DNA from 3 places in the Pantoea brenneri genome. Region 1 is predicted to be linked to each of the others. Evidence: predicted binding sites of a transcription regulator. Region 1 holds the regulator's gene; each other region holds the start of a gene.
The links. Region 1 encodes LexA, which represses DNA repair genes until DNA is damaged. Its sites were predicted from a motif close to TNCTGTATGTACATACAGNA; they were not measured.
Positions count from the first base shown of each region.

Region 2: the regulator LexA is predicted to act here: its motif matches at 3,579-3,598, upstream of dinG (ATP-dependent DNA helicase DinG).
Region 3: the regulator LexA is predicted to act here: its motif matches at 2,891-2,910, upstream of uvrB (excinuclease ABC subunit UvrB).

Region 1 is NZ_JBCGBG010000003.1:30,973-37,327, reverse strand. Features, by position in the region: gene zur (zinc uptake transcriptional repressor Zur) at 172-693, shown strand; gene AABB92_RS13780 (CsbD family protein) at 766-978, opposite strand; gene dinF (MATE family efflux transporter DinF) at 1,150-2,472, opposite strand; gene lexA (transcriptional repressor LexA) at 2,577-3,191, opposite strand; gene AABB92_RS13765 (diacylglycerol kinase) at 3,297-3,665, opposite strand; gene plsB (glycerol-3-phosphate 1-O-acyltransferase PlsB) at 3,794-6,217, shown strand.
Region 2 is NZ_JBCGBG010000001.1:1,818,588-1,824,942, reverse strand. Features, by position in the region: gene AABB92_RS08530 (ABC transporter ATP-binding protein) at 1-597, shown strand, start outside; gene AABB92_RS08525 (ABC transporter permease) at 585-1,316, shown strand; gene AABB92_RS08515 (MerR family transcriptional regulator) at 1,490-2,224, opposite strand; gene AABB92_RS08510 (XRE family transcriptional regulator) at 2,375-2,938, shown strand; gene AABB92_RS08505 (GNAT family N-acetyltransferase) at 2,935-3,453, shown strand; gene dinG (ATP-dependent DNA helicase DinG) at 3,626-5,794, shown strand; gene ybiB (DNA-binding protein YbiB) at 5,824-6,355, shown strand, end outside.
Region 3 is NZ_JBCGBG010000001.1:1,867,597-1,873,951, forward strand. Features, by position in the region: gene AABB92_RS08705 (gluconeogenesis factor YvcK family protein) at 1-791, shown strand, start outside; gene uvrB (excinuclease ABC subunit UvrB) at 793-2,814, opposite strand; gene AABB92_RS08715 (hypothetical protein) at 3,186-3,521, opposite strand; gene AABB92_RS08720 (ABC transporter ATP-binding protein) at 3,708-4,430, shown strand; gene bioD (dethiobiotin synthase) at 4,437-5,108, opposite strand; gene bioC (malonyl-ACP O-methyltransferase BioC) at 5,105-5,860, opposite strand; gene bioF (8-amino-7-oxononanoate synthase) at 5,844-6,355, opposite strand, start outside.

The DNA of each region.
Region 1 (6,355 bases):
CGGTCGGCGAGTGGATCTGATTGGGTGCCGATAGCGGCCTCTCCTGATGCTCACACAGCGTTTTTAATCGACCACCGGCCAGAATTTGCTGTTTTATCAGGCAAAAACCAACCTCTGCGCCGCGAAAATTTGTGTGATAAAATAACATCACTTATCCAGCGGAGAGTTTCCATGTCAAACATGACGTCACAGCAAATAATGACCCAGGCGGAAAAACTGTGCCTGCAGCGCGGCGTGCGTCTGACATCGCAGCGGGCTGAAGTGTTGCGATTAATGGCTGAGCAGCCAGGATCGATCAGCGCTTATGATCTGCTGGATCAACTCAGGGTTAGCGAACCCCAGGCCAAGCCTCCTACGGTCTATCGGGCGCTGGACTTCCTGCTGGAACAGGGCTTTATCCACCGGGTGGAGTCCAATAATAGCTACGTAATGTGTCACCATTTCGAGGCACCGGCACACACCTCGGTCATGCTGGTGTGTGATCGCTGTGCGGCGGTAACCGAAAAGCAGGCGCAGGGAGTAGAGAAGATTATCGCCACACTGGCTGGTGAGGCACAGTTTGCCCTGCGTCATAGCGTGATTGAAGCGCATGGATTATGTGAGAATTGTGTCGAAGTCGAAGCCTGCACCCATCATGAAAGTTGTCAGCACGATCATCAAAGTGAGGGTAAAAAGCGGGGAAAACGCGGGTAATGTGCACATCCTTGTGCGGTTGCCGGTATGAGCGTACCGGCGGGTAGGAGCTTTATCCGTAAATCTTTGTGATTACCAACGGTAATCTTTGTTCTGACCTTCCCAGTCCGTTACTTCACGCTCTGCATCTTCTTTCGCATAGCCGTAACGTTCCTGAATTTTTCCGACCAGCTGATCGCGTTTGCCTTCGATAACCTGCATATCATCGTCGGTCAGCTTGCCCCATTTCTCTTTTACTGTGCCTTTGAACTGCTTCCAGTTGCCGCTCGCTTGATCTTTATTCATGGCAGACCTCTATGTCATCCTTTGGTTACATCATTTATCTTGAAAGAAAACAAAATGACGATATAAAGCGCTGATTCACTGCGCTGCTTACGGTTAATTGTAGTAGAAGATTTTAGGTTTGCCGGAACAATACAGAATAATCTGTAGCCGGAGGACATCAGATGCCAGCTATCAGGCGTTAAACCAGCTGTTCTGCTGCCAGTGTTTACGCCAGATCAGCCACAGCGACAGGCCACGCAGCGCCAGGAAAACGGTGACCGCCAGCCACAAGCCGTGGTTGCCCAGCTGCGGGACGCTAAGCAAGGTCAGGAAGTAACCAAGTGCCGCCACCATCATGCTGTTACGCATCTCCCGGCCGCGGGTTGCACCGATGAACATGCCATCCAGCAGATAGCACCAGACGCCCGCCAGCGGCAGGATCACCTGCCATATCAGATAGCGATCGGCCGCCTGTTGCAGCTGTTCAATCGAGGTCAGCAGCGCCACGATATGCGAGCCGAAACACGCATAAATTACTGAGAACATCAGAGCCACCACCAGCGCCTGTCGGCAGGCAGAATCCCAGACGCGCAGCAGCCTGCTGCCATCTTTCGCGCCATGCGCCTCACCGGCGAAGGCTTCGACTGCGTAGGCAAAACCATCCAGCGCATAGGCGGTAAAGGTGATAAACATCAGCAGCACGGCGTTCACCGCCACCACCTGCGGACCGATACGTGCGCCCAGCACGGTCAGCGAGGCAAAACAGAGCTGCAGCATTAACGAACGCAGCATAATGTCGCGATTAAGACGCAGTAGCCGCTGAATATCGCCGCGCCAGCTCTGCTTCAGCATTGCGGTGGTGATGCCACGTAGTTTCAATACCCGCCAGACCATCACTGCCCCGACGACCAGCGTTATATACTCCGCCAGCGCGGTCGCGGTTGCCGCGCCTGCCACTCCCCAGTGCAGCCCCATCACCAGCCACAGATCGAGCACAATATTGACCAGATTGCCGATCACCAGCAGGATGACCGGCGCACGCGCGTACTGCACGCCCAGCAGCCAGCCAAGGATCACCAGATTTGCCAGGGTGGCGGGCGCACTTAACCAGCGGATCTGAATAAACAGTGCCGCCTGTTGCAAAACTTTGGGATCGCCGCCAATCAGATCGGCCGCCAGCGTAGTAATCGGCGAGCGCAGGCAGATGAACAGCACGCCAGCCAGCAGCGCAATAATTAAAGGCTGGGTCAGCGCACGTGCCAGCGCCATTTTATCGCCGGCACCAAAAGCCTGCGCCGTCAGGCCGGTAGTACTCATCCGAAGGAACAGCAGCAGCATGAAGAGGAAACTGGTGACTGTCGTGCCGACCGCAACCCCGCCCAGATAGACCGGGCTGTCGAGGTGACCAATGACAGCAGTATCGACCACCCCCAGTAAGGGAACGGTGATGTTAGAAAGGATCATCGGCAGCGCCAGCCGCCAGAGGTTTTTGTCGGTAGCCGTTAAAAAACGCATTCGCAGTTCCGTGCTCGGTGTCGCTGCAGAGAGGGGAGCAGCAGCGACAAAATTAGGGCAGACAGAATAGCATCAGACGCTACGAATGCGCGGTTATGTCAGACTCAGAGCCATTCGCCGTTGCGAACCACACCGACCGCCAGACCTTCTACCGTCAGCGACTGGGCGCGCGTATCGACAATGATCGGCTCAAAATCACTGTTTTCAGGCAGCAAATGCACAATAGCACCCTGCTTCTTCCAGCGTTTAACCGTCACTTCATCATCAATACGGGCCACAACAACCTGGCCGTTGCGTACGTCCTGGGTTTTATGTACCGCGAGCAGGTCGCCATCCATAATCCCGATATCTTTCATCGACATTCCACTGACGCGCAGCAGAAAATCGGCAGAAGGTTTGAACAGGCCCGGATCCACTTTGTAATGGGTTTCGATGTGCTCCTGCGCCATGATCGGCTCACCGGCAGCAACCCGGCCAATCAGCGGCAGACCTTCAGATGCTTCTTCTTCCATCAACAGGCGAATACCGCGAGAGGCGCCAGAGACAATCTCAATCACCCCTTTGCGTGCCAGTGCCTTCAGATGCTCTTCTGCCGCGTTCGGCGAGCGGAAACCCAGCTGCGCGGCAATTTCTGCACGCGTAGGCGGCATGCCCGTTTGAGTAATATGGTCGCGAATCAGGTCATAGACCTGCTGCTGCCTGCTGGTTAATGCTTTCATCCCGCCCCCTGGTTGTTTATACAGTCGCTGTGAGTATATACAGGTATTGGTGAAATGGAAACCGATTCTCAGGCAAAACGCGCCATCTGGCGCGTTGTGGAAGGCTTATCGCAAATGCGACCAAAGCAGCGCGATCCAGACAAACAGTGCCAGTAAGATGCTGATCAGCACCGCCGCCGAGCCCATATCCTTTGCCCGTCCGGCTAAAGGGTGGCGCTCCTGGCCAATACGATCCACTACCGCCTCGATGGCGCTGTTGAGGATTTCAACAATGACCACCAGCACCACTGCCCCGATCATCAGGATGCGAGAGACAATATCGACATCCAGCCAGCAGGCCACAATAATGGCCACCAGCGCGGCCAGCGCCTCCTGGCGGAAAGCCGCTTCGTGTTGCCAGGCGGCACGCAGGCCCTGCCATGAGTAACCTGCGGCTTTTACTATTCTTACAAGACCCGTGGCATTATTTGCCATATAAGTGGAACCCTTTCATCGGATTGACGTCAATGTCTGGGCTGCGTGCAAATGGCACCACCACAGATCTTCGCTGCGCTTTCTGGTATGCTTGCGGCGCTTTGCTAACAAGAGGCTTCATGTTGTCTATGTCAGGTTGGCGTAAACTTTATTACAAATTACTGAATTTACCACTGTCGTTTTTGGTAAAGAGTAAGGCCATTCCGGCCGATCCCGTTTCTGAACATGGTCTGGACCCGACCCGGCCCATTATGTACGTTTTGCCTTACGATTCGAAGGCTGACTTACTGACTTTACGCGCGCAGTGCCTGCGGCATCATCTGCCCGACCCGCTTTCTCCGCTGGAGATTGATGGTTCGCTGCTGCCGCGCCACGTTTTTATCCACGATGGCCCGCGTGTGTTCCCCTATTTTGTGCCCAGCGTCGAATCGGTGAAGATTTTTCACGATTATCTGGACCTGCATCGCAATAACCCCAAGCTGGATATCCAGATGCTGCCGGTGACGGTGATGTTTGGCCGGGCGCCTGGTCGTGAGGTTCAGGGCGAAGATACGCCGCACCTGCGGGTGCTGAACGGCGTGCAGAAATTCTTTGCGGTGATCTGGCATGGACGCGACAGTTTTGTCCGTTTCTCGCCGACCGTTTCGCTGCGCCGCATGGCAACCGAACACGGCACCGACCAATCAATCGCCCAGAAACTGGCCCGGGTGGCGCGCATTCATTTCGCCCGCCAGCGGCTGGCGGCGGTTGGCCCACGCTTACCGGCACGTCAGGATCTGTTTAATCGTCTGCTGCAATCGAAAGCGATTGAAAAAGCGGTTGAAGATGAAGCGCGCAGCAAAAAAATCTCCCATGAAAAAGCGCAGCAAAATGCGGTTGAGATGATGGAAGAGATCGCGGCAAACTTCTCCTATGAAGCGATTCGCGTCACCGACCGCGTCATGGGCTGGCTCTGGAGCCGGCTCTATCAGGGCATCAATGTTAATGGCGGCGAAAAAGTCCGTCAGCTGGCGCAGGATGGCCATGAAATCGTCTATGTGCCGTGCCATCGCAGCCACATGGATTACCTGCTGCTCTCTTACGTGCTTTATCATCAGGGACTGGTGCCGCCGCACATTGCCGCCGGTATCAACCTCAACTTCTGGCCAGCCGGACCGATTTTCCGTCGTCTGGGCGCGTTCTTTATCCGTCGTACCTTCAAAGGCAACAAGCTGTATGCCACGGTGTTCCGTGAATATCTTGGCGAACTGTTCACCCGCGGTTACTCGGTTGAATACTTTGTCGAAGGGGGACGTTCACGCACCGGTCGCCTGCTCGATCCGAAAACCGGCACCTTAGCCATGACCCTGCAGGCGATGCTGCGCGGGGGGAATCGCCCGATCACCCTGGTGCCGATTTACATTGGCTACGAACATGTCATGGAAGTGGGTACTTACGCCAAAGAGCTACGCGGCGCGGCGAAAGAGAAAGAGGGCTTCATGCAGATGGTGCATGGCTTACGTAAGCTGCGCAACCTCGGCCAGGGCTACGTTAACTTTGGCGAACCACTGCCGCTGGTTAACTATCTCAACAAGCGCGTGCCGGAATGGCGTGAGTCGATCGATCCTATCGAACCGCAGCGTCCAAGCTGGTTAACGCCCACCGTGAATGACATCGCGGCGAGCTTAATGGTACGCATCAATGAAGCGGGCGCGGCCAACGCCATGAACCTGTGCGTCACCGCGCTGCTCGCCTCACGTCAGCGCTCACTAACCCGCGAACAGCTGATTGAGCAGCTTGAGTGCTATACCCAGCTGCTGCGTAACGTGCCTTATTCAGCCAACGCCACGGTGCCCGATCTCTCGGCAGAGGCGCTGCTGGATCATGCAATGGGCATGAATAAGTTTGAGAGCGAGAAAGACAGCATTGGCGACATCATCATCCTGCCACGTGAGCAGGCGGTGCTGATGACCTATTATCGCAACAACATTCACCACATGCTGGTGATGCCGTCGCTGATTGCCGCTATTGTGCAGCAGCATCAGACCATGAGCGAAGCCGAGTTGTTGCGCCAGGTGAGTCTGATCTACCCGATGCTGAAGAGCGAACTGTTCCTGCGCTGGCAGACCGATGAGCTGCCGCAACTGCTGACCGAACTCTGTCAGGAGCTGGCGCGTCAGGGACTGATTACGCTTGAGGCTGGTCAGCTGCGCTTTACGGCGGCGCGCTACCGTACGCTGCAACTGCTGGCGGCCGGGGTGCGAGAAACGCTTCAGCGTTATGCCATCACCTTCTCTATTCTTAGCGCCAAGCCAGCCATTAACCGCGGGACGCTGGAAAAAGAGAGCCGCACACTGGCACAACGTCTGTCAGTGCTGCACGGTATCAACGCGCCGGAGTTCTTCGATAAAGCCGTCTTCACCTCACTGGTGCTGACGCTGCGTGATGAAGGGTATATCAGCGACAGCGGTGATGCGGATGTCGCGCAGACCCTGGCGACCTGGCACATTCTGGCCGATCTGGTCACCAGCGATGTACGCATGACCATCGAAAGCGCCGTGGCCCACGACTAAATGCCCTGCGCAGTAAAAAGGCGACCCCGAAAGGTCGCCTTTTTTGTGCCTGAATGATGTTGCAGCCTAATCCTTTCCTGCCTGACTCGTTGCCTAATCCTTTCCTGCCTGACTCGTGGCCTGATCCTCTGCTGCCTG
Region 2 (6,355 bases), on a different contig from region 1:
CTGACGCTGCTCAACCTCGATGCGCAGCTGCTGAACCGTTATCCGCATCAGCTTTCCGGCGGACAGCAGCAGCGGGTTGGCGTGGCGCGTGCGCTGGCGGCCGATCCGGAGGTGTTGCTGATGGATGAACCGTTTGGCGCGCTCGACCCGGTGACCCGTGGCGCGCTGCAACAGGAGATGCTGCGTATTCACCGGCTGTCGGGACGCACCATTGTGCTGGTAACCCATGACATCGATGAGGCGCTGACGCTGGCCGACCGCATCGTGCTGATGGATAATGGCGGGATCGTCCAGCAGGGAAAACCGGTTGAGCTGCTGACCCAGCCGAAAAATGAGTTTGTACGTGATTTCTTTGGCCGCAGCGAAATGGGCGTGCGCCTGCTGTCGCTTGGACAGGTCGGCAACGCCGTGCGGCGCGGTGAATGGCTGGCGGGCGAACCGATTGCCGCCGGGCTGACGCTACGCGAAGCGCTGTCGCAGTTTATTACCCGGCGAACCGACAAACTGCCGGTGATTGATGAACAGCAGCAGCCGCTGGGCGTGCTCTATTTTCACGATTTGCTGACGCTGCGTGAGGAGACCGCATGCGCCGGCTGACCGATCCGCTGCTCTGGCTGGTGCTGCTGTATGGCGCGCTGCTGACGCTGATGCCCTACAGCGGGCCGCTGTTCCATCGCTGGTTTCCCGAGCTGGCGCGGCCGCTTTATCAGCAGGAGACCTTCTGGCAACTGACGCTGGCGCACCTGTTTCTGGTCGTCACCGCCAGCCTGCTGGCAATGGTTATCGGCGTCGGCAGCGGGGTGATAGTGACCCGGCGCGCCGGTCGGGCGTTCCGGCCGCTGATGGAAACGCTGGTGGCGGCCGGACAAACCATTCCGCCGGTGGCGGTATTAGCGATTGCGGTGCCGGTGATGGGATTTGGTGCCTGGCCTGCCGTGGTGGCGCTGCTGCTCTACGGTTTGCTGCCGATCTTGCAGGGCACGCTGGCCGGTCTCGACAGCGTACCCGCCAGCAGCCGGGAGATTGCCGAAGGGGTCGGGATGAGTGCATGGCAGCGTCTGTGGCAGATTGAGCTGGCGCTGGCCGCCCCGGTGATTATCGCCGGGATCCGCACCTCGGTGATCATCAACATTGGCACCGCCGCTATCGCCTCAACGGTCGGGGCAAAAAGCCTCGGTTCACCGGTGATCATCGGCTTAAGCGGGTTTAACACGGCGTATGTGATTCAGGGGGCGTTACTGGTGGCGCTGCTGTCGATTGTCAGCGATCGCCTGTTCGAGCGCCTGCAACGCTGGCTTAGCGTGAGTGAACGATGAGTGAATAACCGACCAGCATCAGACCGCTGGTACCGCCAGCCGCCATTATGAAAAACAGCGTAGCGAAGAATGTTTTTTTCCAGTTCATGGGAAAACCTGAGCGCGTGAATATGAGGCGGGAATGATAGCGCGCGCAAGGCAGCAGGCAAAGTGCCCAGCGTGCGTTTTTGTCATCAGGGTGTTTCGTGCAACCGCACGGCGTAACCCTGTTCTTGCCAGTGCGACAGTTGATCCTGCTGACGACGGGTCAGTTTTTTACCGGTAAATACAAACATATTCATGCCGGGAAACAGTTCGGGACGTGGCACGTCGAGCGGCTCAGCCAGCACATCGATGCGCCAGCCATGTTGCGACAGACGCCAGCCTTCCAGCCAGATACGGGTACGATCCTCAATGCCCCAGCCGATAATCAGCGCGTCTTTGCCCGCTTTTTTGCGGCTGCCGGTCAGGCAGAACGCCACATAATCAATCAGCAGGCCATCCAGCAGGCTGCACATGGTGCGGGCGGTATTCTGGTCGAGGCTGAGCTTCTGGCGCACCGGCATAAAGACGTGATCGATCAATGCGTCGATTGGATGTTCACGACCGATGGCCGCGATCTTGTTACGCAGCTTGGAGGGTCTGACGTGGCGTAACACGCTGATGAGTTCATCCTGCAGGGTGGTCCAGCCGTCGTGCGCATCAACATCACCGCCTTCCAGCAGCGCTTTGACTTTACCTACCGGCACGCCGCTTTCAATCCAGCGCATGATCTCTTCAATGCGCTGAACATCTTCTTCATCAAACTGACGATGCCCACCTTCGGTACGCTGCGGCTTCAGTAAGCCATAACGTCTTTGCCAGGCGCGCAAGGTCACTGGGTTTATGCCACAGCGCTCGGCGACGTCACCGATACTGTATAGGGTCATAAATTCCTCTTTAGACTGATCTGAGTGGAATTACCATAACGAAGCAAACTAAGTTGTACAATACATTTTTGAGTGTACAACTTGACCGCTGCGCCTTTTCTCAGCTATATCTCATATAAGAGAAATTATTCCCAATTATGAGAGGATGCTATGCCGGACCTGAATACAGAACAGCGCCTGGCTGCGCGGCTGGCGGAATTACGCTTGCAACGCGGCTGGTCGCTGGATGAGCTTTCAATCGCAACGGGTATCAGCCGTGCGTCATTATCACGTATTGAGCGCAGCGAGACCAGCCCTACCGCCGCACTGCTTAATCGTCTGTGCGTGGCGTACGGATTAACCATGTCGCGCCTGCTGAGTGAGGTGGAGGAAGATGCAAAGCTGCTGATCCCGTATGACCAGCAGCCGGTATGGAGTGATGAGGCCAGTGGCTTTCACCGCCGAAATGTGTCACCGCCTGTTACTCATTTTAGATGCGAATTGGTGGAGGGCAAATTACGCCCCGGCGCGCGTATCGATTACGACGCGCCGCCGATTCACGGTATGGAACAGCATATCTGGCTGCGTGAAGGCGGCCTGACCGTCAGCATGGCAGCTCAACGCTGGAGCTTACGTCCCGGCGACTGTTTACGCTTTCATCTGACGGGAAAATCGGCCTTTGAAGCGCACCTGACCGAGGGCGCGCACTATTTACTGGTGGTGGCAAAACCATGATTAATTATCAGATGCTCAGTGCCAGCGAGGCACAGCAGGCGTTACCCGAACTGTGTGAGGTGTTGCAGGCCTGCGTAGCAGACGGGGCCAGCGTCGGATTTATTGATGCCGCCGACCATCAGGCGATTGACCGTTTCTGGCAGGATCGCATTTACAGCCTGGCGAGTGGCGATGCCGAATTGTGGGTGGCGCGTCAGCACGGCAGCGTGGTGGCGACGGTGATGATCAACAGCAGCTCAATGCCCAACGGCCGCCATCGGGCGGAGATCACTAAACTGCTGGTGCATCCGCAGGCGCGCCGCCAGGGCATTGCCCGCCAGCTGATGCTGCAGGCGGAACAGCAGGCGCGACTGCAGGGTAAAACGCTGCTGGTGCTGGACACGCGCAGCGGTGATGTCGCCAGCGATCTCTATCGCTCGCTCGACTGGCAGGTCGCCGGCTCTATTCCGTTCTACGCCGAATCCACCACCGGTGAGCTGGATGCCACGACCTATATGTTTAAACTGCTGGGCTAGCCGGTCCCGGCTGCCGCCACCCCCGGCTGCCGCCACCCCCGGCTGCCGCCACCCCTGGGCGGCATCCGTGGCCGCTTGTGGAACCGCAGACGAAAAAATTGTCCTGAAAGCTGACGCCGCCAGCATACTGTGTAAAAATACAGGCAATTTTTACGGTGTGGTAACAAACAAAATGGCCCTGACAGCAGCAGTAAAAAGCCAGATAGCGCAGTGGTATAAAGCGCTGCAGCAGCAGGTGCCCGATTTTATCCCGCGCGCCGCCCAGCGGCAGATGATTGCTGAAGTGGCAAAATGCCTGGCGGGCGATGATGCGCGCCATCTGGCGGTCGAAGCGCCAACCGGCGTCGGCAAAACCCTCTCTTATCTGATCCCCGGCATCGCGACCAGCCGCGCCCAGGAAAAACGTCTGGTGATCAGCACCGCGAACGTGGCGTTGCAGGATCAAATCTTCACCAAAGATCTGCCGCTGCTGAAGAAAATCATCCCCGATCTCACCTTTACCGCCGCCTTTGGTCGCGGGCGCTACGTCTGTCCGCGCAACCTGGCGGCGCTGGCGGCTGATGACGATCAGCAGGGCGATCTGCTGCTCTATCTGGATGATGACGCCATCAGCAGCACCAAAGAGGAGCAGACGCAGTGCGGCCGGTTGCAGAAAGCGCTGGATCGCTATCAGTGGGACGGACTACGCGATCACAGCGAGGAAAACGTCAGCGATAGCCTGTGGCAGCGGCTCTCAACCGATAAAGCCAGCTGCCTCGGCGCCCACTGTCGCTGGTATCGTGAATGCCCGTTTTTCGTGGCGCGGCGTGAAATAGAGCAGGTCGATGTGGTGGTGGCCAACCATGCGCTGGTGATGGCGGCGATGGAGAATGAGTCGGTATTGCCGCCGGCTAAAAACCTGATGCTGGTGCTGGATGAAGGCCATCATCTGCCGGAAGTGGCGCGCGATGCGCTGGAGATGAGCGCTGATATCACCCCAGGCTGGAGCAGCCTGCAGCTGGATCTGTTTATCAAGCTGGTGGACAGCATCATGACCCAGATGCGGCCTAAATACCCGCCGCCGCTGGCCAATCCGGAGCGGCTGAAAGCACACTGCGAGGAGCTGCGCGAGCTGCTGACCATCACCAGCCAGGCGCTCAATCCCCTGTTGCCACCGCACAATCAGCCGGGCGAATACCGCTTTGTGCTCGGGGCGTTACCGCAGGAGCTGCTGGACCTTTGCGCCCGGCTGTTCAAACTCAGCGACGCGCTGCGTGGCCTGAGCGAAGGCCTGATCAATGCCCTGAGCGAGCAGACCGGCAAAGTTGATGTGGTGCGCTTGCACCGCAATCTGCTGCAGCTGAACCGCCAGTTCGGCTGGTTTGAATCGGTCAGTAAGCTGTGGCGACTGGCGGCGATGGAAAAAGCTTCCGGCGCGCCGGTGTCGAAATGGATCACCCGCGAACTGCGCGAAGGTCAGGCGCACCTGCTGTTCCACTGCGCCGGGATTCGCGTCAGCGATCAGCTGGAAAAGATGCTGTGGCGTAAAATTCCGCATGTGGTGGTCACCTCCGCCACGCTGCGCTCGCTTAACAGTTTTAACCGCCTGCAGGAGATGTCCGGTCTCAACGAGAAAGCCGGTGACCGCTTTGTGGCGCTCGATTCCCCGTTCAACCATGTTGAGCAGGGCAAGCTGGTGATCCCGCAAATGCGCTATGAACCCCTGATGACCCACGAAGCGGAGCACATCGCCGAGATGGCGGGCTTCTTCCGGCAGCAGATGAAGCTGAAGCAGCACAAAGGGGTGCTGGTGCTGTTCGCCAGTAACCGGGCGATGCAGCAGTTTGTCGCCTGCCTGCCCGATTTACGACTGTCGATGCTGGTGCAGGGCGATCAGCCGCGCAGCCGACTGGTCGATCTGCATCGTCAGCGGGTGAGCAAAGGCGAAACCAGCATTCTGATTGGCCTGCAATCGTTCGCTGAAGGGCTGGATTTAAAAGGCGATCTGCTGAGTCAGGTGCATATTCATAAAATTGCTTTTCCGCCGGTAGACAGTCCGGTAATTTTGACCGAAGGCGAATGGCTGAAGAGCCTGAAGCGTTATCCGTTTGAGGTGCAGAGTTTACCCAGCGCCTCGTTTACCCTGATTCAACAGGTCGGACGCCTGATTCGCAGCCATCAGTGTTACGGTGAAATCGTGATATACGATCGCCGTCTGCTGAGCAAAGCGTACGGTAGCCGACTGCTGGCGGCGTTGCCGATCTTCCCGATTGAGCAACCCGATACCCCAGAGCCGGACGCCATACCGGCCGCCCCGGTGGCCACACGTACCGTGCGTAAACGACGTCCGACGCGGCGCTAAGCCGTCGCGCACTTAACCGGAAGCGAGTGATGGAACTGAATAAAATTATTAAAGAGATCGGCCGCGGAAAAAATCATGCCCGCGACATCGATTTCGACACCGCCGAAGCCCTCTACAGCGCGATGCTGGCTGGCCAGGTGCCGGATCTGGAACTGGGCGGCATCCTGATTGCGCTGCGTATCAAGGGCGAAGGCGAAGCTGAAATGCGCGGCTTCTATCAGGCGATGCAGGCGCAGATGATGAAGCTGAACGCCCCGGCCAACCGGCCGATGCCGATGGTAATCCCGAGCTATAACGGCGCGCGCCGCCAGGGCAACCTGACGCCGTTACTGGCGCTGTTGCTGAACCGGCTCGGTTTCCCGGTGCTGGTGCACGGCGTCAGCGACGATGCGACGCGCATCACCAGTGAAGCGGTATTTGACGCGCTAGGCGTGCAGCCGGTGACCACCGCTGAGCAGGCTCAGGCCCGGCTGGACGCGGGTGAGCTGGTGTTTATTACCGTCGATCACCTCTGCCCGCCGATGGCGAAACAGCTGTCGCTGCGCTGGCGGATGGGGGTGC
Region 3 (6,355 bases), on a different contig from region 1:
CCACCACCGATAACGGCGGTTCAACCGGCCGCATTCGCCGCTCAGAAGGCGGCATCGCCTGGGGCGATATGCGCAACTGCCTCAACCAGCTGATCGCCGAACCGAGCGTGGCCTCAGCGATGTTTGAGTATCGCTTTGCCGGTAACGGGGAGCTGGCCGGACACAACCTCGGCAACCTGATGCTGAAAGCGCTCGATCACCTGAGCGTGCGTCCGCTGGAAGCGATCAACATCATTCGTAACCTGCTGAAGGTCGATGCCTTTTTGATTCCGATGTCGGAGCAACCGGTGGATCTGGTGGCGCTCGATGTGGAAGGCAATATGGTCTACGGTGAAACTGCAATTGATGAGATGAAGCAGCCGCCGCAGGAGATGATGTTGCATCCCAACGTCCAGCCGACGCGGGAAGCGCTGGATGCGATTGGCGAAGCGGATTTAATCCTGATCGGGCCAGGCAGTTTTTACACCAGCCTGATGCCGATTCTGCTGATGGAGGAGATGGCGCAGGCGCTGCGTCGGACGCCCGCCACCATGGTCTTTATCGGCAATCTGGGTCGCGAACTCAGCCCGGCAGCAGCCAGCCTGACGGTCGCCGATAAACTGGCAATGATGGAGCGCTACATTGGCAAACGGGTGATTGACGCAATTGTGGTCAGTCCCTCCGCCGACATCAGCCAGGTCGATAACCGGCTGATTGTGCGTGAGCCGCTGGAGGCCGCCGATATCAAATATCGTCACGACCGCCAGCTGCTGCGGGTCGCGCTGGAACACGCCATTCAGGGCTTTAGCTGAGTTACGAGGTGGCAATAAACAGCGTGCGCAGCTCATGCAGCTGATCGCGCACGCTGGCCGCCTGTTCGAACTCCAGGTTCTGCGCATGCTGCTGCATCTGCCCTTCCAGCTCGTGGATCTTTTTCTGCAGGGCCTGCGGCGACAGCGCCAGGTAATCCGCTTCAGCTTCGGCCGCGCCGCGACGTGCCGGTTTGGCTTTGCCACGGGTTTTCACCACGTTGTTGCCCAGTTCCAGAATATCGGTAATTTTCTTATTCAGGCCCTGCGGCACAATGCCGTTCTCTTCATTGTACTGCTGCTGCTTCTCGCGGCGGCGTTCAGTCTCTTCAATCGCCCGCGCCATCGACGGGGTAATTTTATCGCCGTAGAGAATTGCCTTGCCGTTAATGTTACGCGCCGCACGACCGATGGTCTGAATCAGTGAGCGTTCGGAACGCAGGAAGCCCTCTTTATCCGCGTCCAGAATGGCCACCAGCGATACTTCCGGCATATCCAGCCCCTCACGCAGTAAGTTAATGCCCACCAGCACATCAAACTCACCCAGACGTAAATCGCGGATAATTTCCATGCGTTCAACGGTATCAATATCGGAGTGCAGGTAACGCACCTTCTCACCGTGCTCTTCCAGATATTCGGTCAGATCTTCCGCCATACGCTTGGTCAGCACCGTCACCAGCACACGTTCGTTGATCGCCACCCGCTGACGGATTTCCGACAGCAGATCGTCGACCTGGGTCGCCACCGGACGCACTTCGAGGATCGGGTCGAGCAGACCGGTAGGACGCACCACCTGGTCGATCACTTCGCTGCCCGATTTTTCCAGCTCATATTTACCCGGCGTGGCTGACACGTAGATAGTCTGGGGCGCCAGCGCCTCAAACTCTTCAAACTTCATCGGACGGTTATCCAGTGCCGACGGCAAACGGAAACCGTACTCTACCAGCGTCTCTTTACGCGCCCGGTCGCCTTTATACATCCCGCCAATCTGCGGGATGGTGACGTGCGATTCGTCGACCACCAGCAAGCCATCGGCTGGCAGATAGTCAAACAGCGTCGGTGGCGCTTCACCCGGTCCGCGCCCGGAAAGATAGCGCGAATAGTTTTCGATGCCGGAGCAGTAGCCCAGCTCGCCCATCATCTCCAGATCGAACTGAGTACGCTGGGTAATACGCTGCTCTTCCAGCAGCTTATTATTTTCCAGCAGCACCCTGCGGCGATCCGCCAGTTCCACCTTGATATCTTCCATCGCCTGCAGAATGCGCTCACGCGGCGTCACGTAGTGCGTTTTCGGGTAGATGGTAAAGCGCGGCACTACCGAGTCGATCTGGCCGGTAAGCGGGTCAAACAGCGACAGGCGCTCTACCTCTTCGTCGAACAGCTCAACGCGCAGGGCGATATCGTCCGATTCGGCCGGGAAGATGTCGATCACTTCGCCGCGCACCCGGAACGTACCGCGCTGGAACGCCTGATCGTTGCGGGTGTACTGCAGCTCTGACAGACGGCGCAGAATGCTGCGCTGGTCGATAATCATGCCGCGGGTCAGGTGCAGCATCATTTTCAGGTAGAGATCGGGATCGCCCAGACCGTAGATCGCCGAGACCGAGGCGACCACAATCACGTCACGCCGCTCCAGCAGCGCTTTGGTCGCCGACAAACGCATCTGCTCAATGTGTTCGTTAACCGAGGCGTCCTTTTCGATAAAGGTGTCGGAACTCGGCACATAGGCTTCCGGCTGGTAGTAGTCGTAGTAAGAGACGAAAAACTCAACCGCGTTATCCGGGAAGAACTCCTTCATTTCACCGTACAACTGCGCCGCCAGCGTTTTGTTGGGCGCCAGTACCATGGTTGGACGGTTGAGATCGGCAATCACGTTGGCGACGGTGAAGGTTTTCCCCGAGCCGGTTACGCCTAATAAGGTCTGGTGGGCCAGTCCATCTTCCAGCCCCTCCTCCAGACGACGAATCGCCTCTGGCTGATCGCCAGAAGGTTTGAAAGCGGAATTCAATTTAAAGGCTTTACTCATGAATGCAGTTCCTGCTGAAGAAGTCGGCGGGCAGGCCACTATTTTACTCTGCTATGGTGATTTTGCCAGAAAATAATACTGGATATAAAAACAGTATTGAGGCAGAGTAATCGCCACTGTCGGGATACTTTTTCGCCGTCGATTGCCGCTTGCTTTATCGCGCAGGTTGTTGCGCAAGGTTATCCCCAGGCGGAGATCGGATTTAACATTTGTCAATAGACCGTCACAAAATTACAGTTCGATGAACTGACAGATAATTCGCAGGCTTGTTTTTTATTAACCAATTGATTTTACTGGCTTATGCCCAAAAGCCCAGATTCTCGACATTATGTAACCAGGCCGCGTATTTCCTCGCTTCCAACCTGTTTTCATTACCTAATGCACAAGGTTATCCACAGGAATGGTGGATAAGTGATGGCAGCCCCGCCGCCATCGGCTGTGTATAATTTTTCCCTGCCGCTCGGTTTCGCTAAAAATAATTTTTTTTCCGCTAATTTTAGCTGCCGTGGCTGACCCATTGTTCTGCTTTTTTTACCGGTTGCCTTCTTTAACCCGCGTCTTTGCCGCATCTGTTGCCCATTCCTAATCAGAATCGCTGCCTCATCATTGTACGTCTGCACCAGAAACGCCGCCCGCTGGCACTGCAAAAGTGCAGTAATGTTATCACCGGCAGAAATTGATAAGCATTGCTCATCTTTTAGCGCCACAGACCCGCGCTGCTGGCTGAAAAATGGTTGCTGCGGAATCTGGCCTGGGAATTGCAAGAATCCGTGGCGTCAACGCGCAACGCGCGCACTGTACTGCAATGGGGAGCGTGCCATTGCTGATAACTTGTTTGCCAGACGACACAGAGCGGAAGCATTCAGGCTAATGATCGGGAAGGAGAGTGTCAGATGCTGAGTTTACGTTCGGTAAATCAATTTTACGGTCAAAATCATATTCTGTGGGATGTCGATCTCGATCTGTCGCCTGGCACCTGCACCGGCGTTCTCGGCCGGCCCGGGATGGGGAAAACCACCCTGGTGAACTGCATCATGGGCAGGCTGCCGATTAACAGCGGATCGATCTCCTGGAAAGAGGATGGCTCACCGCCCGCCGACCTGCTGCTACAGCCGGCGGAGCAGCGGGCGCAGATGGGTATTGGCTACGTGCCGCAGGGCCGCCATATTTTTACCCAGATGAGCGTGGAAGATAATTTGCTGATCGCCCTGCTGGCCGGAGCAAATCAGGCTGACCGCCACCGCGCCATCCCCGAAATGGTGTTTGACCTGTTCCCGGCGCTCTATTCGTTACGGCAGCAGCGCAGCGGCGATCTGCCCATCGATCAGCAACAGCAGCTGGCCCTGGCGCGGGCGCTGGTGTTACAGCCTAAGCTGCTGATTCTGGATGAGCCAACCGACGGTATGTCACCGTGGCTGGAGGAGGAGATGGGCAATCTGATTCGCCGCCTGAATCTCGACTACGGCCTGACCATCCTGCTGCTGGAGCAGCGACTGTCGCTGATACGCCGCGTGGCCGACTATTTTCTGCTGTTGCATCGCGGGCGTAACGTGGCGCAGGGCAAAATGGCGCAGCTGGATGACCACACCGTCAACAAATGGCTGACGGTGGCCTGAGGTTTGTTAGTCCGGTAAGGTCAGATACTGGCCGCAGCTGTCCTGCTGCGCCGCTTCGGTCAGATACGGAATGGTGCCGAGACAGGGCGCGGGCAGTCGCTGCTGCAGGCTGGTGAGATATTCCTGATAACGGTTACCGGGCGGCACCACGGTGTTGGCGATCCAGCCAGCCAGTCGCAGCCCACGCGCCCGTACCGCATCCGCGGTCAGCATGGCGTGATTGATGCAGCCCAGCTTGACGCCAACCACTAAAATGACCGGCAGCTGTTCACTGCTGACCCAGTCGGCGTAGGTGTGCGTGGCGGATAACGGGGTGTACCAGCCGCCCGCCCCTTCGACCAGAATCCAGTCAGCCAGCGGCTCCAGCGCCGCCAGTCCCGATGACATGGTCAGCGAAGTGATCGGCCTGCCCTCTTCGGCACTGACGATGTGCGGCGACGTGGGTTCGAGGAACGCCAGCGGATTGACCTGCTGATAGTCTAACGGCACGCTGCTGTAACGCTGCAGCGCCAGCGCGTCACTGTTGCGCAGCCCCTGCGCTGTCATCTCACAGCCGGAGGCGACAGGCTTGTAGCCGGCGCAGCGATAACCCGCGGCCCGGGCCGCCTGTAACAGCGCGCCACTGGCGACCGTTTTACCGACTTCGGTGTCGGTGCCGGTGATAAACCAGCGCTTCATGATGAACTTACTCCATAGATTAAATGATAACTGAGGCGGAAACCGTGCCGATCGCGCGGCCAGTGCGCTTCCAGCTGTGCCAGCCGTTGCCGGGTCAGCAGCGGACCGTCACGCCCCTGATGCAGATGGGTGGCGCCAATCCCTTTCAGGGAACGCATAGCGCTGAGCGCATCGGGAAAATGCAGGGTAATCAGCGCTGACTCACAGCTCAGCCGGTGGGCTGCGCAGGCTGACGCGATCTGCTGTTCGCTGAGAAACCGGTTGGCGTGAGGATGTTCGTCAAGATACGACCAGGCCTGATGCACTTCCTGCAATGAACCGGCGCTCAGGGTCGAGAACAGCAGCGTGCCGTCGGGACGCAGCACCCGTCTGAACTGGCTCAGCGCCTGCGACAGATCGTCGCTCCACTGCACCGCCAGGTTGCTCCATACCAGATCAAAACCGGCATCCGCCAGCGGCAGAGCATCGATATCCCCGGCCAGGTAGTGCTGCGCCGCATCATTGGCGCGCGCCTGTTGCAGCATCTGCGGTGAAAGATCCAGTGCCGTCACCTGCTTACCACGCGCCCGCCATTGCTTGCTGTACCAGCCGGTGCCGCAACCGGCATCGAGCAACTGCGGACCACTGTGCGCGGGGGCGCGAGCCAGCAGCGCGTCACCGCTCAGCCGCTGCAGGGCAGCATGTGCATCATAATGCCCGGCCGCCCGGCCAAAGGCCCGCGCCACGGCGCGCTTATCAACCTGCAGCGTCATGCAGCGCCTCCAGCAGAATGTCGATGTCGTCCGGCTGATGCGCCGCCGTCAGGGTAATACGCAGCCGGGCGGTGCCTGGCGGGACGGTTGGCGGCCGGATCGCACTGACCCAGCAGCCAGCGTCCGCCAGCCGGGCTGAGAGCGCCATCGCTTCCGCATTGCCGCCAACAATTAATGGCTGAATCGCGCTGGCGGAATCCATCAGTTGCCAGGGCAGCGTGGCCGCGCCGCGCCGGAAGCGCTGAATATTTTGCTGCAACCGCTGACGCAACTCATCGCCCTGCCGGACCTGGCCGAGGGACGCCTGCAGCGCCGACGCCTGGGCGGCGGGCATGGCGGTCGAGTAGATCAGATGACGGCTGAACTGCAGGAAATAGTCGGCGGTTTGTGCGTCGCACAGCAGCGCGGCTCCGCTGACGCCAAAGGCTTTGCCAAAGGTGACCACCAGCAACTCAGGCTTGATTCCCTGCTGCCAGCAACTGCCGCGCCCCTGCT